2 regions of the Microbacterium sp. LjRoot45 genome follow, and region 2 is predicted to be linked to the other one. Evidence: predicted binding sites of a transcription regulator. Region 2 holds the regulator's gene; the other holds the start of a gene.
What was found. The regulator HspR, encoded in region 2, represses chaperone genes until heat shock. The targets are predictions, from matches to a motif close to AAGTTGAGTCNNNNNGACTCAACTT.
Positions count from the first base shown of each region.

Region 1: the regulator HspR is predicted to act here: its motif matches at 2,189-2,213, upstream of ACSQ18_RS12580 (Hsp20/alpha crystallin family protein).

Region 1 is NZ_CAXUQM020000001.1:2,633,621-2,638,029, forward strand. It holds gene ACSQ18_RS12570 (TetR family transcriptional regulator) at 1-492, opposite strand, end outside; gene ACSQ18_RS12575 (DUF2804 domain-containing protein) at 507-1,490, opposite strand; gene ACSQ18_RS12580 (Hsp20/alpha crystallin family protein) at 1,693-2,148, opposite strand; gene ACSQ18_RS12585 (hypothetical protein) at 2,587-3,564, shown strand; gene ACSQ18_RS12590 (L-serine ammonia-lyase, iron-sulfur-dependent, subunit alpha) at 3,837-4,409, opposite strand, start outside.
Region 2 is NZ_CAXUQM020000001.1:3,009,703-3,014,111, reverse strand. It holds gene ACSQ18_RS14245 (nucleotide exchange factor GrpE) at 1-477, shown strand, start outside; gene ACSQ18_RS14240 (DnaJ C-terminal domain-containing protein) at 493-1,485, shown strand; gene ACSQ18_RS14235 (heat shock protein transcriptional repressor HspR) at 1,482-1,919, shown strand; gene ACSQ18_RS14230 (DUF2252 domain-containing protein) at 1,969-3,318, opposite strand; gene ACSQ18_RS14225 (potassium channel family protein) at 3,323-4,045, opposite strand; gene ACSQ18_RS14220 (hypothetical protein) at 4,101-4,409, opposite strand, start outside.

The DNA.
Region 1 (4,409 bases), 380 kb from region 2:
TGCCGCGAGACTCGCACGCAGCTCGGCGTCGTCGCCGCCGATGGCATCCGTGATGCGACTGAGCAGCTCCCGCGACAGGAACCCCGCCAGCAGAGGGGTCGCGAGCCGATTGCCGATCGCGTTGCGCAGCAGCAGCACGCCGCGCCGGCGGACGTCCGGGGTCTCGAACCTGCCGAGCACGTACGCCGCGATCCCCTCGCCCAACCGGTCACGATCACCCTCGAGCAGGGCGGGGATGTCGAGGTCGGGCCGCAGCGGGGCGCCGATGATCTCCGCGAACAGATCGGCCTTCGTCCCGAAGTAGTGATGCACGAGCGCGGAGTCGACGCCCGCGCGCGTCGCGATCGCCCGCATCGTCGCCCCGTCGTAGCCGCCCTGGGCGAACTCCTCCGTCGCCGCCGTCACGATGCGCGCCCGCGCGTCCGACCCGCCCCGCGGCCGGCCCCGACGGCGCGGCGACGGCGCAGACTCGGACGTCGGCGACACGGACATGGCGTCAGCCTAAGTCACCAGCGGTTGTGGACGTCTTCGGCGAATCCCACGAGTCCCTCGAACAGCATCCCCTCGAAGGTGCCCGACCAGACCCCGAAGCACTGGTCCGTCCGCGACGAGAGCGGACCGAGGCGACGCGCCGACCGCTTCGCGTGGAAGGGCACGAGCGCGGCATCCAACCCTCCCCCCGACACGTGCCAGGGACGAGACATGTCCGCCGCGTCGAAGTCCCAGGCGAGGTCCTCCGAGATCTTGTGGAGCTCGCCGTCGACGAGGATGCCGTTCTCCGTCGACCCCGTGCCGTCGGTCCAGCGACCGCCGACCTGCAGGCCGATCGTCCGGCCGTCGACCACGCCCGATCCAGCGCCCCAGTTCCAGCGGACGTCGTACGGCCACCGGCCGCGTCCGTGATCGAGCACGGCCCACGATCCGGCCGGGACGGCATGCTCGACGCCATCGACGATGACGACGCCCGTCGCCGGGAGCGCCACATCCTTGACGGTGTACTGGAACCGGTGGCGCGTCCAGGGGACGACGACCGCGAGACAGTCGTGCTCCGGCGGCCGGGCCACCGTCACGTCGAAGGAGACGTCGGGGATCTCGGCGAACAGCCGCCACGCGTCGGCCCCCGGCGTCACCGACACGGCCAGGTCTTTCGCCCGCGCGATCGCGGCGCCGTCGCCGAGGGTGGGAGGCAGGTCCACGTCGTGCGCCGGGACGACGGTCGCCGTCCGACCGCGCTCCTGACCCGAGCGGCGGTCGAGCACCCACACCTCGTGCACCGCGGCGTAGTCCAACGACGAGACGGTCAGTGCCAGCACATGCGTGGGCGTGATGATGTTCCAGTACTCCCAGCGCTTGTTGCGCCCCCAGTGATGACGACCGTCGATTCCCGCCGTCGTCACGAGCGGCCTGCGCGCGAAGCCGACCGCAGCCGGATTGAGCGAGCCGTCCTCCGACGTGAGGGAGACGACCCGCGTGAGCTCGCGCTCGATCATGCGAGGGCGGGGCGCGGCGGCGTGCGCATCGCGGCGGTCTCGGTCATCGGCATCCTTGCAGACGGTCCGTTCGGGGTGCCCCGATCATACGCCCGCGCACGACGAACCGCCCCGGTCGTGGCGACCGGGGCGGTTCGGATCGCGAGCGCGCCAAGGGTTACTGCTCGGTGGGCTGCGGCCCGGTGGGTTACTGCTCGGTGGGTTACTGCTCGATGGGCTGCGGCTCGTCGGCGCTCTCGTGGGTGCGGATCGTGGGCGCGGCGCCGTCGGCGACGACCTCGACCTTGCGCGGCTTGGCCTTCTCGCTCACCGGGATGGTGACGGTCAGCACGCCGTTGCTGTACGTGGCGGCGATGCCGTCGTTGTCGATGCCCTGACCGAGGTTCAGCTGGCGCAGGAAGCTCGCCGCCTCGCGCTCGCGGGTGATCCACTTGACGCCCTCACCGGCAGCGAGCGTGCGCTCGGCGCGGATGGTGAGGAGCTGGCCGTCGACGTCGATGTCGACCGAGCCCGGGTCGATCCCCGGCAGGTCGGCGGACAGGACGTAGTGGTCGCCGTCGCGGTACAGGTCCATCGGCATGCGGCGCGGTCCCCGACGCGCGTCGAAGAGGCTCGATGCCAGGCGATCGAGGTCACGGAACGGGTCATACGTGGCCATGGTTCTCTCCTTCTAGTGCGTGTGATGTTGCGTGGTCTCAAACTTGAGCCCTATCGACTCAAGTGACTCCAGATTAGCACTCGAAGGGCGAGAGTGCTAAGCGTTCTCGACCAGCGAACGCCCGCGGCATCCGGGGTTCTTCATGCGGGCGTGCGACGCGTGCGACGCGGGCGGCGCGAGCGACCCGAGAAGGTGACGCAATCTGCGCATGCGGGGCGAGAAGGTGGCGCGAACGGTGATATCCACGCCGTCGAGGCGACCGATTGCGCCACCTTCTCGGGCGGGCACCGCACACCGCGCCACCTTCTCGGGCGGTCAGGGCAATAGGAGGCGAGATAGGCGGGCGAGGGCTCCTCCACAAGGGGGGCCAGCTCGGCAAGTGTCCCCGGATCGACGGCGCGGCGGGTCGCGAGGCTCGCGTGCGATCAAGAGTGAGGGATGCCGCGACCACCCGCCCCGCTCCCCCGTTCACTCGGCGACGCGTTCCGCGTTCGCGATGGCATCCAGGCGGGAGTCTCGGCCTCGCGTCTCCGATCGCGCGACCTGATCGCGCCGTTCCACGGCGTCCGCACCAGGGTGCCGCAGCCGAGCGCGCACGAAGCGGATGCCGTGCCGGTCGACGACCCGTCCGCACGTGACCGAGCGGTCCGGGAGCGCACGCTGCGGAGCGCGATCGCGTACGCCACGGTCATGCCGGCATCCGCGTTCTTCACGGGGCGTACCGCGGCGATCCTCTACGGTCTGCCCCTCGATCCGGGCGACGGGCTCGAGGTCGGTGTCGTCGCGCCCTCCCGCGCGCCGCGAGGCGCCGGCATCCGCGGGGTGAAGATCGAGGGCCATCTCGTCCGTCTGCGGACCGTCGACGGACTCCCCGTGAGCAGCCCCGCCTCGACCTGGGCGATACTCGGGCGGGACCTCTCGGTGCGCGAGCTCGTGATCGTGGGTGACGCCATCGCGCGCATCCCGCGAGGGCGCTCCGGCATCCCGCTGCCCGACGCGCGGATCGGCACGCTCGCGCAGCTGGCCGCCGCCACGGATGCCGGTCCGCGGCGCGGCGTCGCGCGTCTGCGCGCAGCACTGCCGCTCATCCGAGAGGGCAGCAGCTCTCCGCTGGAGTCATCGTTCCGGTTGGACGCCGACGCGGCGGGTCTTCCCCGCCCCGACCTCGATGTGGAGATTCGCGACCCGCGGGGGAAGCTGCTGGGGATCTCCGAGATCGTCTACCGAAAACATCGCGTCGTGGTCGAGGTCGAGGGCGATCACCACCGGACGAGCCGCGCACAGTGGGATCGCGACCTCGAGAAGTACGCCGCCTACGCCGCCGCGGGCTGGGAGGTCGTGCGGATCACCGCGACGCACCTGCGCCAGGGCCGCGCCGTCGACCTGGTGCGCGCGGCGCTCGCCCGACACGAGTGACCTGCACACACCCACGCACGGGCGTGTGTCCGGTGTTCGCCGCGCAAGATTGTGGCGCACTCGGCGGTCTCCGTCCGAAGAAGGTGGCGCAATAGGAGGTTTCCGCGTCGTCGAGGCAGCCGATTGCTCCACTTTCGCGGGTAGAGACCACCGGTTACGCCACCTTCACAGGCGAACACCACCGAGTGCGACACCTTCACAGGCGAACACCACCGAGTGCGCCACCTTCACAGGCGAACACCACCGAGTGCGACACCTTCACGGCGCGAACGTCAGCACTCGATGACGTTGACGGCCAGGCCGCCCTCGCTCGTCTCCTTGTACTTGTGCGACATGTCGATGCCCGTCTGCCGCATCGTCTCGACGACGGCATCCAGGGACACGTAGTGACTGCCGTCGCCACGGAGGGCGAGCCGCGCAGCCGTCACCGCCGTGGAGGCGGCGATCGCGTTCCGCTCGATGCACGGGATCTGCACGAGTCCGCCCACGGGGTCGCACGTGAGGCCCAGGTGGTGCTCCATCGCGATCTCCGCGGCGTTCTCGATCTGACGGTTCGTGCCGCCCATCACCGCCGTGAGCCCCCCGGCCGCCATCGCGCACGCCGACCCCACCTCGGCCTGGCAGCCGCCTTCCGCGCCGGAGATCGACGCGTTCGCCTTGAACAGCGAACCGAGCGCCGTAGCCGTGAGCAGGAAACGCCGGATGCCGCGACGGCGGTTGGCCTCCACGGTGAGGTCGTCGTCGGCGACGGGGTCGGCGGGATGCATGCCCAGGAGCGCCGACCCGACGAGCTCGCCGTAGGGCGTCACCGCGTTGCCGGAGCCGAGACCCGAATCGGCGAGGAA
Region 2 (4,409 bases):
ATCGAGGACATCCTCGGCGCCGCCCAGAGCGACGAGGCGGCGGTGGCCGACGCCCCCGCCGAGGAGCACGACCTGCTCCTCGACCTCAAGCGCCTCCAGGCGGAGTACGCCAACTACCGTCGCCGCACGGAGGAGCAGCGAGAGGTCGAGATCGCGCGGGCCAAGGGCGCCGTCGCGAAGGGCCTGCTGCCGGTGCTCGACGATCTCGACCGCGCCGAGAAGCACGGCGATCTGACCGAGGGTTCCGCGCTCACGGCGATCGCCGAGAAGCTCCGCGGTGTCGTGGCGCGTCTGGGTGTGGAGACCTACGGCGCGGCGGGCGATGCTTTCGACCCGCAGCAGCACGAGGCGATCTTCCAGGCGCCGACGCCGGGCACCGAGTCGCCGGTCATCCTCGAGGTCGTCGAGGTGGGCTACCGCCTGGGCGCCATCGAGCTGCGGCCGGCCAAGGTCGTCGTCGCGGTTCCGGCCGAGTAAGTCGAGGGGAGGGACATGGCCAGTCAGGACTGGTTCGACCGGGACTTCTACAAGGTCCTCGGTGTCGCCAAAGACGTATCGGATGCCGATCTGAAGAAGACGTACCGGAAGCTGGCGCGCCAGTACCACCCCGACTCCACGCAGGGAGACGCGGCCGCCGAGGCGAAGTTCAAGGAGATCAGCGAGGCGTACGCCGTGCTGAGCGACAAGGACCAGCGTCAGGAGTACGACCAGATCCGCGCGATGGGATCGGGCAGTGCCCGCTTCCAGGCGCCGGGTTCGGCCGGCGGCGGGTTCGAGGACGTCTTCAGCCGCTTCGGCGGCGGCGGCGCCACGCGCGGGCAGCAGGCCGACTTCGACGACCTGTTCGCGATGTTCGGCGAGCAGGCGGGCGGTCGGTTCGGCAGTGGGCGCTTCGGGCAGCCCACCGGCGGATTCCGCGGGTTCGGCGGTCCGCAGCGCGGAGCCGACGTGACCGCGCGCACGACCCTCGACTTCCAGACCGCCGTCCGCGGCGAGACGATCACGCTGCAGGGCGAAGACGGCAAGCCGTTCAAGGTGAAGATCCCCGCCGGGGTGTCTGACGGTCAGAAGGTGCGCCTGCGCGGCCGGGGGCGTCCGTCGCCCGACGGCGGAGAGCCCGGCGACATCGTCGTGGCGGTCACCGTCCGCCCCCACCCGGTCTTCACCCGCGACGGCCTCAATCTGCGCGTCACGGTTCCCGTCACGTTCACGGAGGCGGCCCTCGGTGCGACGATCGAGGTGCCGACGCTGGGGTCCGACCCCGTGAAGCTGCGGGTCGCCCCCGGAACCCCGTCGGGGCGCGTGCTGCGCGTCAAGGGGCGCGGCGTGGAATCCGCCAAGGGCACCGGCGACCTGCTCGCCGAGGTCCAGGTGGCCGTGCCCGCTCACCTCGACGACCGCGCGCGCGAAGCCCTCGAGCGGTTCCATGAACTGGAGCCGAAGGAGAATCCTCGCGCCGACCTGATGAGCAAGGCGCGCGAATGACCGAGCCCGAGGTCGACGAGGAGACCCCGATCTTCGCGATCGCGGTCGCGGCGGAGCTCGCGGGCATGCACCCGCAGACGCTCCGGCAGTACGACCGGCTCGGCCTCGTCGTCCCCGGTCGCACACAGGGCGGGTCGCGGCGCTACTCGCTGCGTCACGTCAAGCAGCTGCGCGAGGTGGCGGCGCTCTCGGCGGAGGGCATCAGTCTGCCCGCCATCTCGAGGATCATCGAACTGGAGAACACCGTCCGCTCGCTCCGCAGACAGGTGGGCGAGTTGGAGCAGCGGGTGCGCGACGAAGTCGACCAGCGCCGCGGCGCGCGCGTCTTCGCCGCAGGTGCCACCGGGTCGGTCGTGACCCTGCGCCACGGCACGCGCGTGCGCCGCGCGACGGAGGTCGTCGTGTGGCGACCGCCCGAGGCCGAGCTCGACTGACCGGCGCCACCGAGTCGGCGAGCGCGCCGAGCGGCCCGCGCAGGATCCGCTACGGCTGCGCGGCCAGGAACGCGTCGTAATCCGCCCGGGAGACGGCCGCGTAGGCAAACGCCCACTCCAGGAGCGCGGCTCCGGCCCGCCGTCCACCGCCGATGTAACCGGCGACGAGTGTCGCGTTCGGCGACTGGCTGTGCGCGCGGGCGAGCGTGGTCGCGCACGCCTGCGCGTAGAGCGCGAACGGGTGGTCATCGAGCGTCTCGATGTCGATCCCGCCCTTCATGTCGCGGAACTGGCGAACGTAGTAGTCACCCGTCGTCCCCCGCAAGTACCCGAGGAACGGGTCGGACACGCCCTGCAGGATGCGCTGCATCCCCACGACCCGCGCTCCCTCGCCGTGGGTCCGATGCAGGGCGGTCAGGTCAGGGGGCTGGATGCAGCCGCCGTACTCGACGAGCACGCTCCTCCCCGCCTCCTTCGTCTGCAGCAGGAGCGCGTGGCCGTCGCCGTCCTGCAGGAGCGTGACGTAGCAGCGCGTGCCCACACTCCCGACGCCCACCGCCCGGCGCACGGTGTCCGACACCCGGTAGTGCTGGAGCAGCAGGCGGATGTCGTCGCGCGCGGTCTCCAGGTAGCCGGCGATCGCCCCTTCGACGAGCGCCGCCGTCGCCGCGTCGAGGTGGGTCATGGCCGGTGGCACCTCGATGAACCGCAGCCGTCCGTCGGCATCCGGTTCGGTGAGCTTGCGGGCCGCGCGCTCGCCCGTGCGCCGCTCCGCGTGACGCACCGCATCGCGCACGACACGCCGACCGGCCTTGTCGCGCAGGGCCCGCGCGCCGGAGACGTCGAAGTGCTCGTAATAGCGCGAGAGCGCGCTGCGGCGCGTATAGGCGTCGATCGCGTGCGCGTAGGCGCGGACGGTGGCGATGACGGCATCCGTCACGACCTTCTCATCGCGGCCGGTCGCCTGCCCGGCGATGACGATGCTCGTGACCAGCCGCTTGAGGTCCCACTCCCAGGGCGCCCAGGCGGACTCGTCGAAGTCGTTGAGGTCGAACACGAGCGTGCGCTGCGGCGAGGCATAGAGGCCGAAGTTCGCGACGTGAGCGTCTCCGCACGAGGCGACGGGGATGCCGCTGCCGCTGTCGCGGGAGAGATCGGCGGCCATGAGGGCGGCGGTGCCCCGGTAAAACGCGAACGGGCTCGCCGCCATGCGCTCCCGGCGCAGCGCCAGCAGCTCCGGCACGCGCGTCGCGTTCTGAGCGGTGAGGATGCCGAGGGGGTCCCGGTCCGTCGTCGTCAGGTCGGCGAGACGGTCCAGTGGAGCGGTCCGCCGCGCGGCGCGGCCGGCCGCGAGCCGAGCCGCGCGAGACGGCAGAAGGTCCCAGGAGTCCACGGTCATGCGCTCATCCTGGCATCCGCGGGTCGTTCGGATCGTGAGGAGCGTCGTCGTCTCGCTCGTGGGCGCGCAACGTGGCGGTGCGGCGGATCTGATCACCCAGGGCGGAGATGACGGTCGCGCTCGTGACGCCGAGCACGACCAGCCCGCCCATCATGAGGCCGACGGCGATCGTCCGCCCGGCGAACGTGACGGGCGCGAAGTCGCCGTATCCGACCGTGGAGATCGTGGTGAAGCCCCACCAGATCGCGTCACCCAGGTCGACGATGGTCGCGTGGGGGTCGTGACGCTCCGCGAGCCAGACCAGCGTCGACCCCGTGAAGACGAACAGGAACGTGAACATCGACACCATGAGGAGGAGGCGCGCACGCTCGCGCGCCGCGGTCGCCCGGAACCACGGGAGGCGCCAGATATACGCGATGATCACGAACGGCCGCAGATACACCGCGAGGAGCGAGACCCCCTCGAACCACCGCGTGCGCAGAAACGCACGAGGTGCGCCGCTGAGAACGAGCCGCAGCACGAAGTCGGCGATGAAAAGCGCCCATGCCACCGAGACGAAGGCCGTGAGCGCTCCCCGGTAACCCCGGTCCAGCTCTGGATCCGCCAGGAGCCACACCCACGCCGCGAAGAACGCGAGCGACAGGAGGAACATCGGCCACGCGGTGCGATCCTCCCACGTGAGCGCGCGCGGGGAGATCCGGCCATGCGAGGGCATGCGGGTCGTCATGCGCTCATCCTGGCATCCCGCCCGCCCGAGCCGCGCGAGGACGGCGGCGCGACCGTCAGCTCGGGTCGAGGCGCAGGATGCCGGGGGTCTCGCCGACCGTCAGATCGTCGATGATGCGCAGCGAACGGGCGAGGTCGTCGACGGCGCCGAGCACCGTGCCGAAGCGCTCCCGGTCGGAGCAGACCGCGGTGACCGTCACGAACTGCGCGCCGGTGTCCCACGTGTAGGTGGCGAACGGGGGAGCGGTCGACCCGTCGGGCCGCGCCGGCGGGAGCGGCAGCACGAGCTTCTCGCCCGCCCCGAGATAGGTGCCCCGGAACGTCTCCGTGTCGTCGTACTCGATGGGCATCATGGCCCGCGCCGC